3 regions of the Butyrivibrio sp. AE3004 genome follow, and region 3 is predicted to be linked to each of the others. Evidence: predicted binding sites of a transcription regulator. Region 3 holds the regulator's gene; each other region holds the start of a gene.
The links. Region 3 encodes Rex, which represses fermentation and respiration genes when NADH is low (regulators of the CRP and FNR family bind a similar motif). Its sites were predicted from a motif close to ATTGTTAANTANTTAACAAT; they were not measured.

Region 1 (7,164 bases), 580 kb from region 3:
ACATCCTCGTTATCAAACCAGATGCTTTTAAGTGCCCCTGCTGGATCCATATGCTTACATGCAGTGCTGCAGGGTGCATCGATGCAAATTGTACATGCTATTATATCGGATCGCTTAATTATATTTAATGGAATCATAATCCCTCCTCAAACAGTGTGAGCTGCATCTAATTGCTTGTTCATGATTTATGTAAGTTGTCATAAAGCTCAAATAAATTGCATAACCATCGGTGTTTACGTCCCTTTTTTATTTTACTATATTTCGTTATTCCGCAATCTTAAATAAGTGTAAAAAATTAAAGTTCAGTTGCCAGATATCACCTTTTATTGGTGCCTGATTCTGAACCCCCATAGGTGTCATTTCCCGATAGATTAAGGAGCATCCTGCATATTTGCTTCATTTATCAATTGTTTCAAAAACTATTTTGAACTTTTTATCGATATTTTGAAAACTTTTATATTAGATATCAAGTGCTGCGTGATATCCCCAGTATACTGCGTTTGTGATTGTTGAAACCTTTGCGGCATCACCGATTACGCGTACAAATGGAGCTGCATCACGAAGATCATCAGCAACATCGCTGCGTGAACGCTGGCCAAGTGCACAGATTACGCTTGCGCCTTCAACCATTACTTCCTTACCATCCTTATCTTCACAAAGAACACCCTCAGCAGTAACTTTTACAGCCTTGAGACCTGTATGAACATCAACATACTTGTCGATTTCCTTGAGCAGAAGCGGACGATGACGTACGTTAGCATCCGGCGCAAGAGCGTCTCTCATCTCGATGATAGAAACCTTCTTGCCTTCCTGTCCAAGATGAACAGCACATTCACAGCCTGCAAGTCCTCCGCCCATAACTACTACGTTGTCTCCAACCTTAGACATTTCCTTATAGTAATTGTTTACAACAACTACGTTATCTCCATCAAGCCCCGGGATTGGAGGAACAAGTGGTGTAGAACCAACTGCAATGATTAATGCATCTGCATTTTCCTTCTCTGCGTACTCCTTAGTAACCTCTGTGTTAAGACGAATCTCAACACCAGCCTTTCTTGCAAGTTTCTCGTATGTGCCTGTGAGCTGATACATCTCATACTTAAACGGAATAGCCTGCTCACTCTTAAGGATTCCGCCAAGCTCAGCTTCCTTCTCGCAAAGGATAACCCGGTGTCCGCGACGAGCTGCTGTGTATGCTGCGTAAAGTCCGCCGGGACCACCACCTGCAACAAGAACCTTCTTCTTAACCGGTGCCGGCAGAACCTCATCTCCTTCAATTTCACGACCTATAAGTGGATTTACTGTACAACGACGTGTAGATGTAGCTGCACGCTCTGCCATACATGTAAAGCATCTTAAGCAACGAACGATTTCGTCGTCACGATTCTCTGTAATCTTCTGCGGAAGATATGGATCTGCAAGAAGTGCACGTCCCATGTATACAATATCAGCCTTGCCTGATGCAATAATTTCTTCCATCTGCGCGGGATCATTAAGGCCACCAAGTGTAGCTACAGGAACCTTAACGTGCTTCTTAATCTCTGCTGCAAGAACTACGTTACGTCCGTGTTCCTCAAACATAGAAGGATGCGTGATTCCAAATGTCTTCTGGTATGTACCGGCTGAAACATGAAGAATATCAACATAATCCTCAAGCTGCTTTGCTATTTCGATGCCCTCTTCGATACCGTAACCACCCTCACAAAACTCAGAACCTGACATTCTTAATTCTATTGGGAAACGTGGACCTACTGCCTCACGGATTGATGTAATAATCTCCTTTGCAAGTCTGCAACGATTCTCCAGACTTCCACCGTACTCATCAGTTCTCTGGTTGAAAAGTGGTGAAAGGAACTGGTTGATAAGCCAGCCATGACCACCATGAACCATAATCATCTCAAAGCCGGCACGCTTTGCCATAGCAGCAACATCGCCGTAAGATTTTACTATTTCATCAATCATGTCCTTTGTCATACCCTGAACTTCAACGCCATCAGGTCTGACTGTGTCCATAGGTCCCCACTGCTTCATAGTCTTCTGCTTTGTCTTATCTGTCATATATGTGCCTGCGAACATACCTGAGTGTGAAAGCTCAAGAGATGGCATTCCACCGTGACGTCTGATGGCGTCAGCTGTGTATGTTGCACATGCAAGTGAATTTAAGATTGTAGGATTAAGCCTGTAAGCATGACTTCCATCTGATTCGTGAACCATGCATTCTGATACTGTAACAGCACCAGCACCGCCTTTTGAACGAAGTTCATAAAATGCTGTAGACTTTGGTCCAATACAACCATCGTTTGTAATGTCAGTTCCACCCATAGGTGCTGAGAACATTCTGTTTCTGAATGTTACGCCTGCAACTGTAATCGGGCTTGTAAGATGTGGATATTTTCTTTCCATTAACCGAGTTCCTCCTTATTCGTTAAAAACTCAATATTAAATTGATAATATTTTAACATCCTACGCCGAATGCTTTCTATCAACAAAAAATTGGTGGGTATAAACAAATAGTTTGTACCCACCAGATGTCACATCTATCATACTTATTAACTTATTATTGTGTCTAAAAAATATCGTAAATGCTTTTCTTTCGTGTTTTCCTTGGAATATGCCACATAAACGTTCCAGGAAATTCCATCCTCAATTGGAATCAATCTAATGTCCTTAGAAATAGATTCCCTGTTATGAATATCAACATCTATCCCTATTCCATGCCCTTCACGAACAAATTCATATATCATGGCAGCTTCCATAGTTTTAATGCGCACGTCTGGGTAAAATCCCTCTCGTTCGCAGGAATTTAAAAGGTTAGTGTAAGACTGGTATTTTTCATTAAGACTTATCAGTTGCTCATTCTTTAAGTCCGCTATCTTAAGGCTATCCCGCTTAAAAAGCTGATGTCCCTTATAAACTACAGCACACATACTCTTACTGTCGATTTCCTTTTCAATGAAACCTGTGGCTGCCACACGCCCAATTACCAGAGCCACATCGAACTGCCCATTTATCAGCTTTGCCTTGATATCAGGGTTGGAGCTCTCTTCCAAGGACAACTTTGTAGCGCCAATAGCCTGTTGAAACTGCTCAATCTTATTCATTGGAAGAAGCCTGATAAGTCCGCAGGAATACCCCACATTAAAGATGTCATTCTTCTTTCGGATCGTCTCCAAGCCCTGTTCTAATTCCTGAGTCTCAGCCAATAGTTTCAAGCTCTTTTCATAGAAAAACACACCAGCCTCTGTAGGAACAAGCCCCTGCTTGGTCCTTTCAAAAAGCTGAATCTGCATTTCCTGCTCAAGCTTGTCCAGAATTTTTCCCAAACCCTGAGGGGTAATAAACAAATCCTTGGCAGCTTTATTTATGCTTCTAGTCTCGTAGCACTCCATAAAGTAGCGGATGTCTTTGATATCCAAAGGCGCTTACCTCCTTTAAACAGGTTTCACATCGCTCTTATTTATAATCTTATTCATAACAATCAGCACCGTCAATAAGCAAGCCAAACCGCTTACCGAGTTACTGATATGTTCGGCCTCAAACACACCGTTTGTACCCATATTAAAGGCATACGACAAAAAAAATGTAGAGAGCCTTTCGACTCTCTACACTGTAAATGCCTTTATTACAAGGTCTTTCGTTGTTCTGTATATTACTTGTTAGCGATAGCTGCCTGAGCTGCTGCAAGTCTAGCAACAGGTACACGGAAAGGTGAGCATGAAACATAATCAAGGCCAATCTTGTGGCAGAACTCAACTGATGAAGGATCTCCACCGTGCTCTCCGCAGATACCAACATGAAGGTTAGGATTAACGGGCTTACCAAGCTTAAGTGACATATCCATAAGCTTACCAACACCTGTCTGATCAAGCTTAGCGAAAGGATCGTTCTCGAAGATCTTCTCATCATAGTAAGCGTTAAGGAACTTACCAGCGTCATCACGAGAGAATCCGAATGTCATCTGTGTAAGGTCGTTTGTACCGAAGCAGAAGAAATCTGCCTCTGCAGCGATCTCGTCAGCTGTAAGAGCAGCTCTCGGGATCTCGATCATTGTACCAACCTCATACTCAAGCTTAGCGCCTGCAGCTGCGATTTCAGCATCAGCTGTCTCAACAACTACCTTCTTAACGAACTTAAGCTCTTTAACTTCACATACAAGAGGAATCATGATCTCAGGCTTAACATTCCAATCAGCATGAGCCTTCTGAACCTCAAGTGCAGCACGGATAACAGCCTTTGTCTGCATCTTAGCAATTTCAGGATATGTAACTGCAAGACGGCATCCTCTGTGACCCATCATAGGGTTGAACTCGTGAAGAGAAGCGATGATAGCTTTGATGTCTTCTACGCTCTTGCCCTGTGCATCTGCAAGCTTCTTAATCTCGTCCTCTGTTGTGGGAACGAACTCGTGAAGCGGAGGATCAAGGAATCTGATTGTTACAGGACATCCCTCAAGTGCCTCATAGAGCTGCTTGAAGTCATTCTGCTGATAAGGAAGGATCTTCTCAAGTGCAGCTTCTCTCTCTTCTACTGTATCAGAGCAGATCATTTCACGGAATGCAGCAATTCTGTCTTCCTCGAAGAACATGTGCTCTGTACGGCAAAGTCCGATACCCTCAGCACCAAGCTCACGAGCCTTCTTAGCATCAGCAGGTGTATCAGCGTTTGTACGAACCTTAAGCTTTCTGAACTCATCAGCCCAAGCCATGATACGTCCGAATTCGCCAGCAATCTGAGCGTCTACAGTCTTGATAACGCCATCATAGATGTTACCGGTTGTACCATCGATTGAGATATAATCTCCTTCGTGGAACTCTTTTCCAGCAAGTGTGAACTTCTTGTTCTCCTCGTCCATGTTGATGTCGCCACATCCTGAAACGCAGCACTCACCCATACCACGAGCAACAACGGCAGCATGTGATGTCATACCACCACGAACTGTAAGGATACCCTGAGCAGCCTTCATACCTGTAATATCTTCAGGTGATGTCTCAAGACGAACAAGGATAACCTTCTCACCTCTCTCTGCCCATGCTACAGCGTCATCAGCTGTAAATACAACCTTACCGCAAGCAGCACCGGGTGATGCACCAAGACCCTTACCCATAGGAGTAGCAGCCTTAAGAGCAGCAGCATCGAACTGAGGATGAAGAAGTGTATCAAGGTTACGAGGATCGATCATTGCTACAGCTTCTTCAGGAGTCTTGTGTCCCTCATCAACAAGGTCACAAGCAATCTTAAGAGCAGCAGGAGCTGTTCTCTTACCGTTACGGCACTGAAGCATGTAAAGCTTCTTGTTCTCAACTGTGAACTCCATATCCTGCATATCGTGATAGTGGTTCTCAAGAGTATCACAAACCTTGATGAACTCAGCGTATGCTTCAGGGAATTCCTTCTCCATCTGAGCGATCGGCATAGGTGTACGAACACCTGCAACAACGTCCTCACCCTGAGCATTGATAAGGAACTCACCCATAAGTTTATTCTCACCTGTAGCAGGGTCACGTGTGAATGCAACACCTGTACCAGACTCGTTATTAAGGTTACCGAATACCATAGGCATTACGTTAACAGCTGTTCCCCAAGAATAAGGGATATCGTTGTCACGACGGTAAACGTTAGCACGAGGGTTATCCCATGAACGGAATACAGCCTCGATAGCAAGCTTAAGCTGCTCTACAGGATCTGAAGGGAAATCAGAACCAAGCTGGTTCTTGTACTCAGCCTTGAACTGCTCAGCAAGCTCCTTAAGATCAGCTGCTGTAAGGTCTACGTCAAACTTAACACCCTTCTGCTCTTTCATCTTATCGATGAGCTGCTCGAAGTACTTCTTACCTACTTCCATAACAACGTCAGAGAACATCTGGATGAAACGACGATATGAATCATATACGAAACGCTCGAATGCAGGATCAGGATTGCCCTTGATCATTGCAGCAACAACCTCGTCGTTAAGACCAAGGTTAAGAATTGTATCCATCATACCAGGCATTGATGCACGAGCACCTGAACGAACTGATACAAGAAGAGGATTCTGAAGATCACCGAACTTCTTGCCGTTGATCTCTTCCATCTTCTTAACACCTTCCATAGCCTGAGCCATGATCTCGTCGTTGATCTTACGACCATCCTCATAGTACTGTGTGCAAGCTTCTGTAGAAATTGTGAAGCCCTGAGGTACAGGAAGACCGATTGATGTCATCTCAGCGAGGTTAGCACCCTTACCGCCAAGAAGGTTTCTCATGGTCATGTCGCCTTCGCTGAACATGTAAACGTATTTTTTCGCCATTTCACTACCTTTCTTACCGATTATTCGATTCGGTAAAACCCTTTCCATTTAAGTTACTATTTTATAATTAACTATGACGAAACATAGTAATTATCACAGTTATGAAGGAATAAAACCTTCAAATATAAAGATATCAAAGAGCTTGCGATTTTTGTCAAGTTCTTCCTGACTCTTAATAGTCCAGGCTGCTGCTGTATTTTTATATAAAACATGACAGATCGTTCTGGAAAGATTTCGCGCATATTTATGATTATATGCGACAAAATCAGGCTTCGTCAGAAAATTAAAAATCAAAAAAGCAAGCATATAGTAAAAAGGTGTATGCCAAAGTATATCCGGCTCTCTGAAAAACTCCTCGGAAAGCTGGCCTCTGAAAACATCCTTGTGTTTTTTCCTATACCACCAAAGCCCAAGCGGATTAAAGGACTCGATACAATATACTCCGTTATAGTTACGAAGCAGTCTGTCTACTGTAGGACATACACTTGTGTCAAACAGTTCTATCTTAAGTTCGACAATGAGCGGGACCTTCCCGTCTACCATTTTGAGAAAATCCTCAAACCCCGGTATCTTTTCATTCGAATCAAGAAGATGAAACTGTTGCAGTTCTTCATAGGTATAATCAATCACCTTGCCGGCTACGCCCATGCTGCCGTCTTCATTTCGAACCGCATTGTCAGGGATGCATTCTTCATTATATCTGGCAACTCTTGCCAAAGTAAAATCATGGAAAATAACAGGAATTCCGTCCTTAGTAAGCTGGACATCCAATTCTATTCCGTACCCTGCATCCACTGCCTTTTTAAACGCAGCCATGGAATTCTCTGGTGTAGTGCTATTATTATCATGCAATCCTCTGTGAGCGTATAAATTTTGAA
Region 2 (7,164 bases), 2.1 Mb from region 3:
GTTGATATGGCAAACTTTGCAAGAGAAGGCCTTGAAAAAGCTATACCGCTTCTTGAAAATTACGATGCTGCGGTTGCTGATGAAGTCAGACGTCTCGAAGAGAAGGTTGACCGCTACGAAGATCAGCTCGGAACCTATCTTATGCAGATAAACAATCATCATCTTGCTGAGACAGATTCAAGAACCCTTTCAATAATTCTTCACTGCATTACGGATTTTGAGAGAATTAGCGATCACACATTAAACATAGCTCAGATAGCCCGCAACATGCATGATAAGGATGAGCATTTTTCAGCTAAGGCCAGTGAAGAGCTTCGCATATTCTCAAATGCGGTTAAGGAGATATTTGATCTTGCATTCCAGTCCTTCCTTAATCAGGACTTAGAGCTTGCAAAATCGGTTGAACCTCTTGAGGAAGTAATAGATGGCCTCAATATGGAGGTTAAGCGCAGACACGTAAGAAGACTCAGAAAAGGTAAATGTACCATAGATATGGGCTTTAGTTTATCGGAGCTTGGAACAGACTATGAGAGAATCGCAGACCACTGCAGCAATATAGCTGTTTGCCTGCTTGAAGTCAGCGAAGGACTTTTTGATACGCATGAATATATCGAGCATCTCAAGGAAGAAAAGAATCAGGAATTTGAGCATGCGGTAGATATGTATGAGAGAAAATATCGCCTTCCCAACATGAAGAAGTCTGAGGAAGACGAGATTGATCCTTCTTTTGCTGAGGAACATTCAGTGCTTGTTGATATTATGAATGCCGAGGAGGAAGAAATCCTTGACGAAGCAGTTGCAGCTGCCGGCGTTACCAGAGCAGATAAGCTGTCTGAAAAAGTTAAGGATAAGCTCACAGGAAAGACTAAAGATAAATCAAAAGAGAAATCCAAGGATAAAAAAGATAAGAAGAAAGACAAGGCTAAGAAAGATAAGAACATAGAAGATTAAAAGCAATTAAAGGCAGATGAAAGGATATATATGAGTACCAGAATTATTGAATTAAAAAGAAGCGTATTTGAGAGTAATGACGAAAGAGCTGAGCTCCTTAGAAAAGAGCTTAAGGAAAAAGGGATTTTCCTTCTTAATCTCATGTCATCACCCGGATCGGGAAAGACCACAACTCTTAAGGCAACAATAGCAGCCCTTAAGGACAAGTATAAGATTGGAGTTATGGAAGCAGACATTGACTCAGATGTTGATGCAAAGAAGATAGCAGAGACAGGTGTTAAAGCAATCCAGCTACATACAGGCGGAATGTGCCATCTTGATGCTGATATGACAAGACAGGGACTTGACGCACTTGTTGAAGGCGATGTTGATCTGGCTATTTTGGAGAATGTCGGTAACCTGGTTTGCCCTGCGGAATTTGATACAGGTGCTTCAAAGAATGCAATGATCCTTTCTGTTCCGGAAGGTCATGATAAGCCTCTTAAATATCCTCTTATGTTCAGCATCTGCGATGTTGTTCTTATTAACAAGATGGATGTAGCTCCTTATTTTGACTTTGACCTTGAGAAATGCAAGGAATATATTCACATGAGAAATCCTAAGGCGGAGATAATTCCAATCTGCGCAAAGACAGGTGAGGGTGTTGATGAATTTGCAAAATGGCTCAGTGCTCAGGTCGAGGATTGGAAAAACGCCTGATAGCGGCAGAAAAATTGAGGAATAAATGACAACGGGAAAAATACATTCAATAGAAACCTTCGGATCTGTAGACGGTCCGGGAGTTCGTTTTATCATATTTTTAAAAGGCTGTAATCTCAGATGTAAATACTGTCATAATGCAGACACCTGGAACCCGGAATCAGATGACATCAGAACTGTGGATGAGCTTCTTGATAAAGCCGAGCGTTACAGAAGCTACTGGGGAGATGAAGGCGGTATAACCGTCAGCGGAGGAGAACCCCTTCTTCAATTGGATTTTCTTGCAGAACTGTTTGAAGAAGCAAAAAGGAGAGGGATAAATACCTGCATTGATACAGCTGCAGAACCTTTTACAAGACAGGAACCCTTCTTTTCAAAGTTTAATGAACTGATGAAGAACACGGATATTCTTCTGGTTGATATAAAGCATATAAATAACGAGGAGCATATAAAGCTCACAGGAAAGCCAAACGACAATATAAAAGATTGTCTTAGATATCTTTCTGAAATCGGGAAGCCGGTGTGGATAAGACATGTACTTGTTCCGGGAATAACCGATAATGATGAGTATCTTAAGGAGACGAGAGCCTTCCTTGATACGCTTTCAAATGTTCAAAGAGTTGATGTTCTTCCCTACCATTCACTTGGACAGTTTAAGTGGGAGCAGCTCGGAATTCCTTATCAGCTAGAAGGAGTTGAAGCTCCGACAGCTGAAAGAATAGCAAACGCAAAGAAAATTCTCGGAGCGGGTTAACATAGTTTAAAATCATACAAGAAAATTAAAAAAATTGTTAAAAAAGTGCCAAAGTTGACAAAAGTTATCAACTTTGGCTTTTTTTGAGGGTTTTTGGTTGAAAAGTACGCTCGTATATGTAAGAATACCAATTGGTGCCATAATGAAATATATATCTTGTGGTTTATATGATGTGCTATACTATATATAGTGGTATGGATTATGCGTGCCGGATTATTCATTTTTTTTGTTGCAATAGCAACTTTTTATAGACTCTGAGGGTGGTATCATAGGCGCGAAAGAGAGGAGCGAAAATTATGAAAGAACAATGGAGAGGTTTCAAAGGAAATAAGTGGACTGACGAAGTTAACTTAAGAGAATTTATCCAGAACAATTACACCATGTATGACGGAGACGAGAGTTTCCTTGCTGATGCTACAGAAGCTACAGATAAGCTCTGGGGCAAACTTCAGGAGCTTCAGAAGAAGGAGCGTGAGAACGGTGGCGTTCTTGAGTGTGAGACAGAGGTTGTATCAAGTCTTACAGCTTATGGCCCCGGTTACATCGATGAGTCAATGAAGGATCTTGAGCAGGTTGTAGGTCTTCAGACAGATAAGCCTCTTAAGAGAGCATTCATGCCTTACGGCGGTATCAAGATGGCTGAGCAGGCTGCTGATACTTACGGCTATAAAGTAAATGAGAAATTCCACAAGATTTTTACTGAATATCACAAAACACACAACCAGGCAGTTTTTGATGCTTATACACCTGAGATGATGGCTGCACGTCACAGTCACATCGTTACAGGACTTCCGGATACATACGGACGCGGACGTATCGTAGGCGACTACAGAAGAGTAGCTCTTTACGGTATTGACTTCCTTATCGAGCAGAAGAAGGAAGACCTTGCTCTTTGCGGCTGTGGCGTTATGACAGATGATATTATCCGTCAGCGTGAAGAGATTGCAGAGCAGATGCGTGCACTTCGCGGAATGAAAGAAATGGCAGCAGTTTACGGCTTTGATATTTCACAGCCTGCAAACAATGCAAGAGAGGCTGTTCAGTGGCTGTACTTCGGTTATCTTGCTGCTATCAAGACACAGAACGGTGCGGCTATGTCAGTTGGTCGTGTTTCTACATTCCTTGATATTTATATTGAAAGAGATCTCAAAGAGGGTACTCTTACTGAGTCAGAGGCACAGGAGCTTATCGATCATCTCGTTATGAAGTGCCGTATGGTTAAATTTGCACGTATCCCCAGCTACAATCAGCTGTTCTCCGGTGACCCGGTTTGGGCTACACTTGAGGTCGGTGGACTTGGTATGGACGGGCGTCATATGGTTACAAAGAATGACTATCGTTTCCTTCATACTCTTGAGAACATGGGACCTTCACCTGAGCCTAACCTTACAGTGCTCTATTCTTCAAGACTTCCCAAGACCTTCAAGAAGTATGCTGCTAAGATTTCTGTTACAACATCTTCTATCCAGTATGAGAATGACGACGTTATGCGTCCTGTATGGGGCGATGATTACAGCATTTGCTGCTGTGTATCAGCTACCCAGACAGGTAAGGAAATGCAGTTCTTCGGAGCAAGAGCTAACCTTGCTAAGTGTCTTCTTTACGCTATCAACGGCGGTAAGGATGAGAAGTTCCTTGATAAGCAGGGTAACCACATGCAGGTAGGTCCTGAATATGCACCTATTACGTCAGAGTACCTTGACTTTGATGAGGTTATGCACAAATATGACAAGATGATGGATTGGCTTGCAAGCCTCTATGTTAATATCCTGAATCTTATCCAGTACATGCATGATAAGTACTACTACGAAGCAGCTGAGATGGCTCTTATCGATACAGATGTACGTCGTACATTCGCTACAGGTATCGCAGGCTTCTCACACGTTGTAGATTCACTTTGCGCTATTAAGTATGCAAAGGTTAAGACAGTTCGTGATGAATCCGGACTTGTTGTAGATTACAAGATTGAGGGAGACTTCCCTAAATACGGTAATGATGATGAGAGAGCTGATGAGATAGCTGTATGGCTTCTCAAGACATTCCTTAAGAAGGTTAAGAAGAACCACACTTACAGAAATTCAGAGCCTACAACATCAATCCTTACTATCACATCAAACGTAGTATACGGTAAGGCTACAGGTGCACTTCCGGATGGAAGACCTGCATTTGCTCCTTTCGCTCCCGGTGCTAACCCGGCTTACGGCGCTGAGCAGTCAGGACTTCTTGCATCACTTAATTCAGTTGCAAAGCTTCCTTACGAGTATGCACTTGATGGAATTTCCAATACACAGACAATCAATCCCGGCGCTCTTGGACATGATGACGATGAGCGTGCAGATAAGCTTGTAAGCGTAATGGACGGATACTTTGATCAGGGCGCTCATCACCTTAACGTAAATGTATTCGGTGTAGAGAAGCTTAAGGACGCTATGGAGCATCCTGAAAAGCCTGAGTATGCTAACTTCACAATTCGTGTATCAGGTTACGCTGTTAAGTTCATTGATCTTACAAAAGAGCAGCAGCTTGACGTAATCAACCGTACTTGCCACGAGAGCATGTAATTATTTTGAAAAGCCTTCCCCTTCAAAAAGCATTCCTTTTGAAGGGGGTATCTTAAAAAGCCTTCCCCCTTTCAAGGGGGAAGGTGGCGCAAAGCGCCGGATGAGGGTAAAAAGAGCAGCGAAGCTGCTCTTTTTTTAATCTAAAGAACTCCACAATTACTAAAATATAAAACACACTCCTTAATTCTTTCTTATATTTTTCTACAACCCATGCCATTTTATCTTCAAATGTGCTACACTAAAATGTGTTCCAAAGTTTCTCTAAACTATGAATTCTTGAACGTAAAAATGAAAATGAGTTCAAAAATCTATATTTTTGTTTTACCGAATCCGGAACAGTCTATTTCAAAAATATCCCGCATATCGGGAAATCTCCAAAGGAAAGGTGGTGGTTTTATGAAGAAGATTAAACATGTAAGTAGCGATAATCCTCTGCCTCGAAGTACCAACTTAATAAAAAACCACACCGAAAGGAGATTCCCATGGAAGAAAATACAATCATGGACGTAATCCGTGAACTCCTTGAGAGCAAGCAGTATACAAAACTCCGCCAGACTTTTGCGGATATGAATACTGCGGATATCGCTGCTATCATGGACGACATGGAAAATGAAGACTCATTAAAGATGTTCCGCATCCTGCCAAAGGACATGGCTGCGGACGTATTTGCCAACCTCGAAATTGAGGATCAGCAGTACATTATTCAATCTCTGTCCGATAAAGAAGCAGGCAACATCATCGACAACCTGATGGCCGATGATGCTACTGACCTTTTGGAAGAGATGCCGGCAAGTATAGTAAAAAAGATTCTCGCGAATGCAAGGCCTGATACCAGAGCGGATATAAATCATCTGCTTAGATATCCTGAGGATTCCGCAGGTTCCATCATGACTGTGGAGTATATAGACCTCAAGGAATACATGACAGTTGAACAGGCCATAGCCAGAATAAGGAAAATGGGCCTTGATTCTGAAACGGTAAATACCTGTTACGTTGTGACGAACCAGAGAATACTGGTGGGTACAGTAGCACTTCGCTATCTGCTTATTAAAGATGGCGATGAAAAAATCGGCGACATCATGAATACTCATGTCATAAGTATTAACACTATGACTGACCAGGAAGAAGCCGCCAACATGTTCAAAAAATACGACTTCACCGTGATGCCTGTAGTTGATAACGAGAATCGAATGATCGGTATCATCACCATCGATGACGTTGTCGACATCATTGAAGAAGAGGCTACCGAGGATATCGAGAAGATGGCAGCTATCATCCCTTCCGATAAGCCGTATTCAAAAATCGGAATCCTGGATGTATATAAAAACCGTATGCCATGGCTTTTGTTTTTGATGATAAGTGCGACCTTTACCGGAGCGATAATTACGAAGTTCTCTGATGCTTTGTCCGCATATGTTGTGCTGACAGCATATATTCCTATGCTTATGGATACGGGTGGTAATGCCGGATCACAAGCCAGTGTTTCAATTATCCGTAGCCTGTCCCTTGGAGAGATCGAATTTGGCGATCTGTTCAAAGTATGGTGGAAGGAAGCAAGGGTAGCGGTACTTTGTGGAGTAACTCTTTCAGTAGCAAACTTTGTAAAACTCCTTATTATAGACAAACTTCAAATTCAGGTGGCTGCTGTTGTATGCCTGACACTGGTAATAGTTGTTATTATTGCAAAGAGCATAGGATGCCTTCTTCCCATGTGCGCAGATAAGCTTGGTTTTGACCCTGCAGTAATGGCATCGCCTATGATCACAACAATCGTAGATGCAATTTCGCTTCTTGCATACTTTACAATTGCGACTCAGCTGCTGCATTTGGCAGTGTAGAAAGAATTGATGGTGTAAATCTATATTAAAGCCTTCCCCCTTTTAAAGGGGGAAGGTGGCGCGAAGCGCCGGATGAGGGATTGCCTATTTTAGCAAGGACAGGCTGTGAAAAATAAAGCCTTCCCCTTTTTAAGGGGGAAGGTGGCGCGAAGCGCCGGATGAGGGATTGCCTATTTTAGCAAGGACAGGCTGTGAAAAATAAAGCCTTCCCCTTTTTAAGGGGGAAGGTGGCGCGAAGCACCGGATGAGGGATTGCCTATTTTAGCAAGGACAGGCTGTGAAAAATAAAGCCTTCCCCTTTTTAAGGGGGAAGGTGGCGCGAAGCGCCGGATGAGGGATTGCCTATTTAACAATGTCTGCC
Region 3 (7,164 bases):
TTTGGAGTGATTTTATGATTTTAAATTGTCACGACTTATCAAAGTCATTTGATGGAAAAGATATTTTAAAGGGTGTTACTTTTCATATTGAAGATAATGAAAAAGCAGCCATAGTTGGAATAAACGGGGCAGGAAAAACTACACTTATCCGAATGCTGATAGGCGAGCTTACACCTGATACCGGTACGGTTACTCTTTCTAAAGATACAACCGTTGGTTATCTTGCTCAGAATCAGAACATTGACAGTGCTCACAGTATTTATGAAGAGCTTAGGGAAATGAAGCGTGATGTCATTGATCTGGAAAAGGAAATCAGAAGAGCTGAAGAGGAGATGAACGTTTTAAGAGGCGATGAACTTGATAAACTCATGGAACGTTATGCTCAGATGAATCATGATTTTCAGTTAAAGAATGGATATGCTTGGGAAAGCGAAGTTGTTGGAGTAGCTAAGGGACTTGGCTTTTCAGAGGAGGAATTTGATAAGAGGATTTCCACTCTTTCCGGCGGACAGAAAACAAGAGTCGCTCTTGGAAAATTGTTATTACAAAGTCCGGATCTGATCATTCTGGATGAGCCGACAAACCATCTGGATATGAATTCCATTAAATGGCTTGAGGGCTATCTTATGAACTATAAGGGTGCGGTTCTAATAGTTTCACACGATAGATATTTCCTTGACAGAATAGCCGGGAAGGTTATTGAAATAGATCAGACAAGCGCAGATGTTTACATCGGAAACTATACTGCATATGCAAAAAAACGTGAGCAGATAAGAGCTGCAAAGCTCAAGGCATACCTTAACCAACAGGCTGAGATAAAGCATCAGGAAGAAGTTATTGAAAAATTAAAACAGTTTAACAGAGAAAAAAGTATCAAGAGAGCTGAAAGCAGAGAGAAGATGCTTGATAAGATAGAGCGTCTCGAAAAGCCTTCGGAAATTCGCGATGATATGAGAATAACGTTAACGCCTTCATGTATAAGCGGAAATGACGTAATGCATGTGGATTCCATATCGAAATCCTTTGGAAGTGAGAAGCTGTTTGAGAACATTAGCTTTGATGTAAAGCGCGGTGAAAAGGTTGCTATTATCGGCGATAACGGAACAGGAAAGACAACCATGCTTAAGATAATAAATGGCATGGAATCTTTGGATGACGGTGAGATAACTCTGGGAGTAAAAGTACATATTGGTTACTATGACCAGGAACATCAGGTTCTTCATGATGAAAAAACTTTATTTGAAGAACTGTCAGATGCATATCCTACTATGAATAATACAGAGATTCGAAACACACTTGCCGCATTTTTGTTTACCGGAGATGATGTGTTTAAAAGAATAGGTGATCTGTCAGGCGGTGAGAAGGGCAGAGTTTCACTTGCAAAGCTTATGCTTTCAGATGCGAATTTTCTGATTCTTGATGAGCCTACAAACCATTTGGATATAACCAGTAAGGAAATTCTTGAGGATGCTATAAGCGGCTATGAAGGTACGGTACTTTATGTCAGCCACGACAGATATTTTATTAATAAAACAGCTACAAGAATACTTGACCTGACTCACGGTAGATTGATTAATTATTTGGGTAATTACGATTATTACATGGAACACTGTGAGGAACAGACAAACAGGGTGCTCACTGAAAGCGGTAATGCTTCAAGCTTTGGAAGGGGAATAGATATGAATGCTTCCGAAGCTGCGCAGGGTAGCTCTTTCGGTAAGCTTGCAGGCGCTTCCAAGACGGCTCCATCTGATAATGGAAGTACGGGAGCTGCAGACTGGAAAGCACAAAAAGAAGAAGCTGCCAGAAAACGTAAACAGGAAGCTGCAATAAAAAAATGTGAAGATGAGATTGCAAAACTGGAGGAAAGAAATGAAAAGATTAATGAAGAACTTCTGGACCCTTCTGTTGCAACGGATCTTGCAAAAGTACGAAAGCTATCCGATGAACTGACCGCTAATGAGGAAAGACTTGGCATTCTTTATGATGAATGGGCAACACTAAGTGAATAAATACCATTGATTTACATGAAATATCAGGATAAAAAGTCCCGGACATATATAATCTTTCAACTTTAAAAGAACTCTGTTTGTAAATTGAAAGATTATATATGTCCGGGATTTTGATGTTCCGGATTTCTTCGAGCGTCTAACGAGTCTTTCCTGAATTATATATCAGGCAAAAGCATCAAAAGATCCGCCGCTTTGTCCATAGGAATAACCGCTAAGATCACGCCCATAACCAACTGTAGCACTGCCAAACTTAGATGCAATCTGGTTAAATTGCTGATTGACCTTTAATGATTCTTCCTTACCATCAGTGCTTGCGACTTCTCCAACCTTCACTTCCTGTGCATTTGGGTATACAACGGGAGCAACTGTTGCAATGTCGCCCACAGCCTTATGCTTATCATAGACATCTGAAACAGGTGCCTGATTTGATAAAGACATATTCATAGGCTGTGCCTGGTAGACGTTATATCCGCCTAATCCGCCAATAGACATTCCCATAATTTTATGACCTCATATACTTAAAAAACGACATAGTCACATACTTGTATTATAAAGGGTAATTAGAAATTATTTATAAATTTGTTATTAAAGAAAAAACAAATTCACTTATAGTCGAAAGTTATTTTATCAGTAAATATCTATGCTGAAAGAATTTTTTTACTTCAAAAAATAAAAGCAAAACCTTATTGTGTATTCATTTGTCTACATTGACTATATTTTAACAGATAGTATAATTATAATATCCGGATTTTTAGAGCAAAATATTAAAAGCGCAATATATTCGGAGAAATACATGGTTGGAGGAAACATGGCGAGAAAAGAAATTTCTCAGGCGGTTATAAGTCGTCTGCCACGATATTTCAGATATCTCGGAGAACTCAAGGATCAGGGAATTACCCGCATATCTTCTCAGGAGCTCAGCGATATCATGAAGGTAACTGCTTCTCAGATAAGACAGGACTTTAATAACTTTGGAGGCTTTGGGCAGCAAGGTTATGGATACAATGTAGAATATCTTTATGAAGAGATAGGAAAAATATTAGGGCTTGGTAGAGAGCACACACTTATTATCATAGGTGCGGGACATTTGGGGCAGGCGTTATCAGGTTATAATAATTTTTTTAACAGAGGTTTTATTTTTAAAGGTGCATTTGATCTAAATCCGGATCTTCACGGAAAGAAGATTCGTGATATAGAGATAAGGCCCATAGAGGAGATCGAAAGTTTTGTAAGGGAAAACAAAATTGAGATAGCTGTTCTTACAATCCCGAAGGATCAGGCTGTTCCAATGGCTGATAAACTTGTAAAATGCGGTATTAAAGCAATTTGGAATTTTGCACACGTAGATCTTGAAGTTCCACCGTATGTACAGGTTGAAAATGTTCATCTTTCGGATTCACTTATGAAGCTGTCTTACAGTATTGACAGATATGAAAGTTCCCACAAAAAGTAAGAATCGGTTTCAGACCGGTAGAAGACAGCTAAAACCATGCGTTTACAGATGAGAGCATGAGGATTCCGATATGGCCAAGAGCGACAATAATTATTCCGATGCACTTATTGGAAAGGATGTGCCTATCCTTTTCAAAGATGAAAAATGGCAACAGCTTTTTACACTAAGCCCCAAGACCGCAAAAATTAAAGGGATTGAGGCTGAGCTTATTAAGCTTGTTGCAAAGCAGGAAGAAATAAGAGAGAAGATTAAAGACATAAAACGTCTTAAAAAGAAGCTTCTTGGAGAAATTGTTGTTTTAAGGGATGACGCTGACAAAAATCCAAAACAAAGAAAAAAGCTTGAAGCCGAAATGGATGACCACACGAGGCTGATCAAGGAATGTAATGAGAAAATAGAAGGCTGTGAGGATGAAATGCTTGGCCTTCCCAGGGAAATATACCAGGTTAACTATCAGCTCATGGTTGAAACTATGGAGCTATTTTACAAAAGGATACATGACAATACAGTTGAAATAACTGCGATTGATGAATGGGTATCCCAGGTAAGGGTCCAGCTAAAAAAGAATATTATACGGATGCAGGAAAAGGAGATAGAAAATTTTAACGTTTATTCATATATGCACAATATATTTGGCCCTGAAGTTATAGACCTGTTTGACTTAAAATACGATCCGGAAAGAAGGCACCCTATTGTAAAGCCGGGAATGGAAGAACGTGATGGGATAATATATGACGAAGAAAAATTTACCGATAGTTGATAAAAACTCAAGATATGTAGTAAGCGCTGCCGAAATGAAGAGATGTGATCAGGCTACGATAGATCACTTTGGAATCCCTCAGGATGTTCTGATGGAAAGGGCGGCGCTTTCTATATGCAAATATGTAAAAAAGTCATTGCCCGCAGGCGGACGAGTGCTGATATTTGCAGGAAGCGGAAATAACGGTGGTGACGGAATAGCTGCTGCAAGAATTCTGCATCAGGATGATATTCCTGTTGTTCTTGTGCTTGTCAACCACAAGCTGAATGAAAAAGCAGCTTCTTCAAAGAGAACAAAAGCATGTGAACAGCAGCTGAAAATTGCCCTGTCTTACGGTGTTACAGTGATTGATTTTGATGCTTCAAGTATAAATAACGAGATTAAAAGAAGTTCGGTAATTGTTGATGCCATGCTTGGTATAGGTTGCACAAGAGATCTTGAAGGTGACTACAAATCTGCAGTATGTGAGATTAACTACTCGAAGGAGGATTTTGATGAAAAAGCACCTCACGTAATTTCTGCAGATATACCTACAGGGATAAATGCAGATACAGGTCAGGTTCAGGGACATGCAATCTGTGCTGATGAAACTGTTACCTTCGGCTTTCTGAAAATGGGCTGTGCTTTTTATCCAGGGGCTGCTCATTCCGGAGAGATTCATATTGTAAATATAGGAATTACCGATGATGGATTTCTTAATGAACCTCCAAGGTTCAAATATATAGATATACCTGATGTTTCCGAAATGGCTAAGCTTTTACTTCCGAAAAGAAATCCGGCAGGTAACAAAGGATCTTTCGGAAAAGTTCTTATTGCCGCAGGGTCAAAGAGAATAAGCGGAGCATGTATTATGGCCGCAGAGAGCTGCCTGAGAAGCGGCGCTGGAATGGTGCGTGTCTTTACTGAAAAGACAAATCTTTCTGCGGTTCAAACACTTCTTCCAGAGGCAATGACAGATATATATTGCGAGGAAGACTTTGATACAAATGAAAGCGAAGTATTTAAAGCTGCAAAAGATAATCTTTTAAATGCTTTATTATGGTCCGATGCCGTTGTTTGCGGTCCGGGTATCGGAAAGGGAAAGGCAGGAAGAGAAATCCTTAGTATAATTTTGGAAAATGCAAAGCTCCCATTGGTTTTGGATGCTGATGCGCTAAACATAATATCTGATGATGAGGAAACAAGAAAACTTATTTGCGGTTACGAAGCGGATATGGTTATGACACCTCATCTTGCTGAGTTTTCCAGACTTATAGATAAAAACATACATGATTGCAGACTATGTATGATAGATGAAACCATAAAGCTTGCAAAAGAATTTCATGCGTGTATTATATGTAAAGATGCCAGAAGTCTTATTACTGATGGAGAAAGATGTTTTATTAATCTCAGTGGAAATGACGGAATGGCTACCGCAGGAAGCGGAGATGTGCTGGCAGGACTTATTGGTGCACTTGTGGTTTCGGGTTTTTCAAATGTTACCGAAGCTGCTGCAATTGGTGCTTATATGCACGGTGTTGCCGGAGATATGGCTGCGATAAAAAACGGAAGGCAGGGTATGACTGCCAGAGACATTTCCGGAGGTCTCAGGGATATTTTCTCCGGACAAAGTAATATTTTGTAAAAGAGGCAATAAATAATGCTGGATGAATTTTCAAGAGTTTATGCAAAAATAGATTTGGATGCGATTTCACAAAATGTTGAAAATATGTATAATTCGCTACCAAGAAACACAAGGATGCTTGCAGTTGTAAAGACAGACGGATATGGATACGGTGCAGTACCTATCGCGAGAATGCTGCAAAATGATGCCTATATATGGGGATTTGCAACGGCAACAGCGGAGGAAGCGTTTGAGCTTCGTGAGGCCGGAGTAAGCAAACCGATTCTGGTTTTGGGATATACATTTCCATATGCTTACGAGAGAATGTTAAGAGAAAACATAAGGCCTGCTGTTTTCAGATACGATATGCTCAATCACCTTTCTGAAAGAGTAAAAAAGAGAAGAGCGCAGGGAGGAAATGAGATTTTTCATGTTCATATAGCTGTTGACTGTGGCATGAGCAGAATCGGAATAAGACCTGACGCAAACGGTGAAAATTTCATAAAGACAGCTCTTAAAACAGAGGGCATTGAGGTTGAAGGAATATTTACTCATTTTGCAAGAGCAGATGAAGCAGATCTGTCTGATGCGCATAACAGGTTAAAGGAATTCGGGAATTTTGTTACTCAGGTTGAAGCAGATAATGATTATAAGATCCCGATTGTACATTGTTCAAACAGTGCAAGCATAATTGATATGCCCGAAGCGCATATGGATATGGTTAGATGCGGTGTCACTATGTACGGAATGTGGCCTTCCGAAGAGGTGAGCAGAGATAAGATATGCATAAAACCGGCACTTTCACTTTACAGTCACATATCTTTTATTAAGGATATTCCTGAAAATACGCCTGTAAGCTATGGCGGAACATTTGTATCTGACAGACGCATGAGAATAGCAACGATTCCTGTCGGATATGGCGACGGATATCCCAGAAGTCTTTCCGGAGGAAGAGGCTATGTGCTTATACATGGCCAAAAGGCCAGAATACTTGGCAGAGTGTGCATGGATCAGTTTATGGTTGATGTATCTTCAATACCAAATGCTAAGGAAGGCGATGAAGTAATACTTATAGGCCGGGCTGAATCCGGTTATGGTGATAATGAAGTCGCAAAGATAACGGTTGAGGAGCTCGGAGAATTAAGTGGCAGATTCAATTATGAATTCACCTGTAATCTGAATCACAGAGTTCCGAGACTCTATGCTAAAGAGGGTAAAATTTTAAAGCCTTATGAAGTGTGATAGTGATTTTCTATAAGAAAAAAGCGACTTAGCTTAAATTATCAGCTAAGTCGCTTTTTTATTGAATTATACTGGACATTTATCTCCTGAAGAG

Region 1: a site for Rex is predicted at 2,444-2,463, ahead of BV60_RS0111605 (oxidoreductase). Genes of this name have one in related genera too.
Region 2: a site for Rex is predicted at 2,438-2,457, ahead of pflB (formate C-acetyltransferase). Genes of this name have one in related genera too.

The regions. Positions count from the first base shown of each region.
Region 1 is NZ_JNLQ01000002.1:1,970,239-1,977,402, forward strand. Features, by position in the region: gene preA (NAD-dependent dihydropyrimidine dehydrogenase subunit PreA) at 1-137, opposite strand, end outside; gene BV60_RS0111605 (oxidoreductase) at 460-2,403, opposite strand; gene BV60_RS0111610 (LysR family transcriptional regulator) at 2,550-3,416, opposite strand; gene ppdK (pyruvate, phosphate dikinase) at 3,650-6,286, opposite strand; gene BV60_RS0111620 (glycerophosphodiester phosphodiesterase family protein) at 6,386-7,164, opposite strand, start outside.
Region 2 is NZ_JNLQ01000002.1:3,506,965-3,514,128, forward strand. Features, by position in the region: gene BV60_RS0118105 (Na/Pi cotransporter family protein) at 1-951, shown strand, start outside; gene hypB (hydrogenase nickel incorporation protein HypB) at 982-1,650, shown strand; gene pflA (pyruvate formate-lyase-activating protein) at 1,676-2,404, shown strand; gene pflB (formate C-acetyltransferase) at 2,701-4,965, shown strand; gene BV60_RS23270 (hypothetical protein) at 5,018-5,182, opposite strand; gene mgtE (magnesium transporter) at 5,448-6,803, shown strand.
Region 3 is NZ_JNLQ01000002.1:1,394,118-1,401,281, forward strand. Features, by position in the region: gene abc-f (ribosomal protection-like ABC-F family protein) at 15-2,012, shown strand; gene BV60_RS0109185 (hypothetical protein) at 2,175-2,510, opposite strand; gene BV60_RS0109190 (redox-sensing transcriptional repressor Rex) at 2,821-3,465, shown strand; gene BV60_RS0109195 (hypothetical protein) at 3,536-4,225, shown strand; gene BV60_RS0109200 (bifunctional ADP-dependent NAD(P)H-hydrate dehydratase/NAD(P)H-hydrate epimerase) at 4,197-5,849, shown strand; gene alr (alanine racemase) at 5,865-7,070, shown strand; gene BV60_RS0109210 (hypothetical protein) at 7,112-7,164, opposite strand, start outside.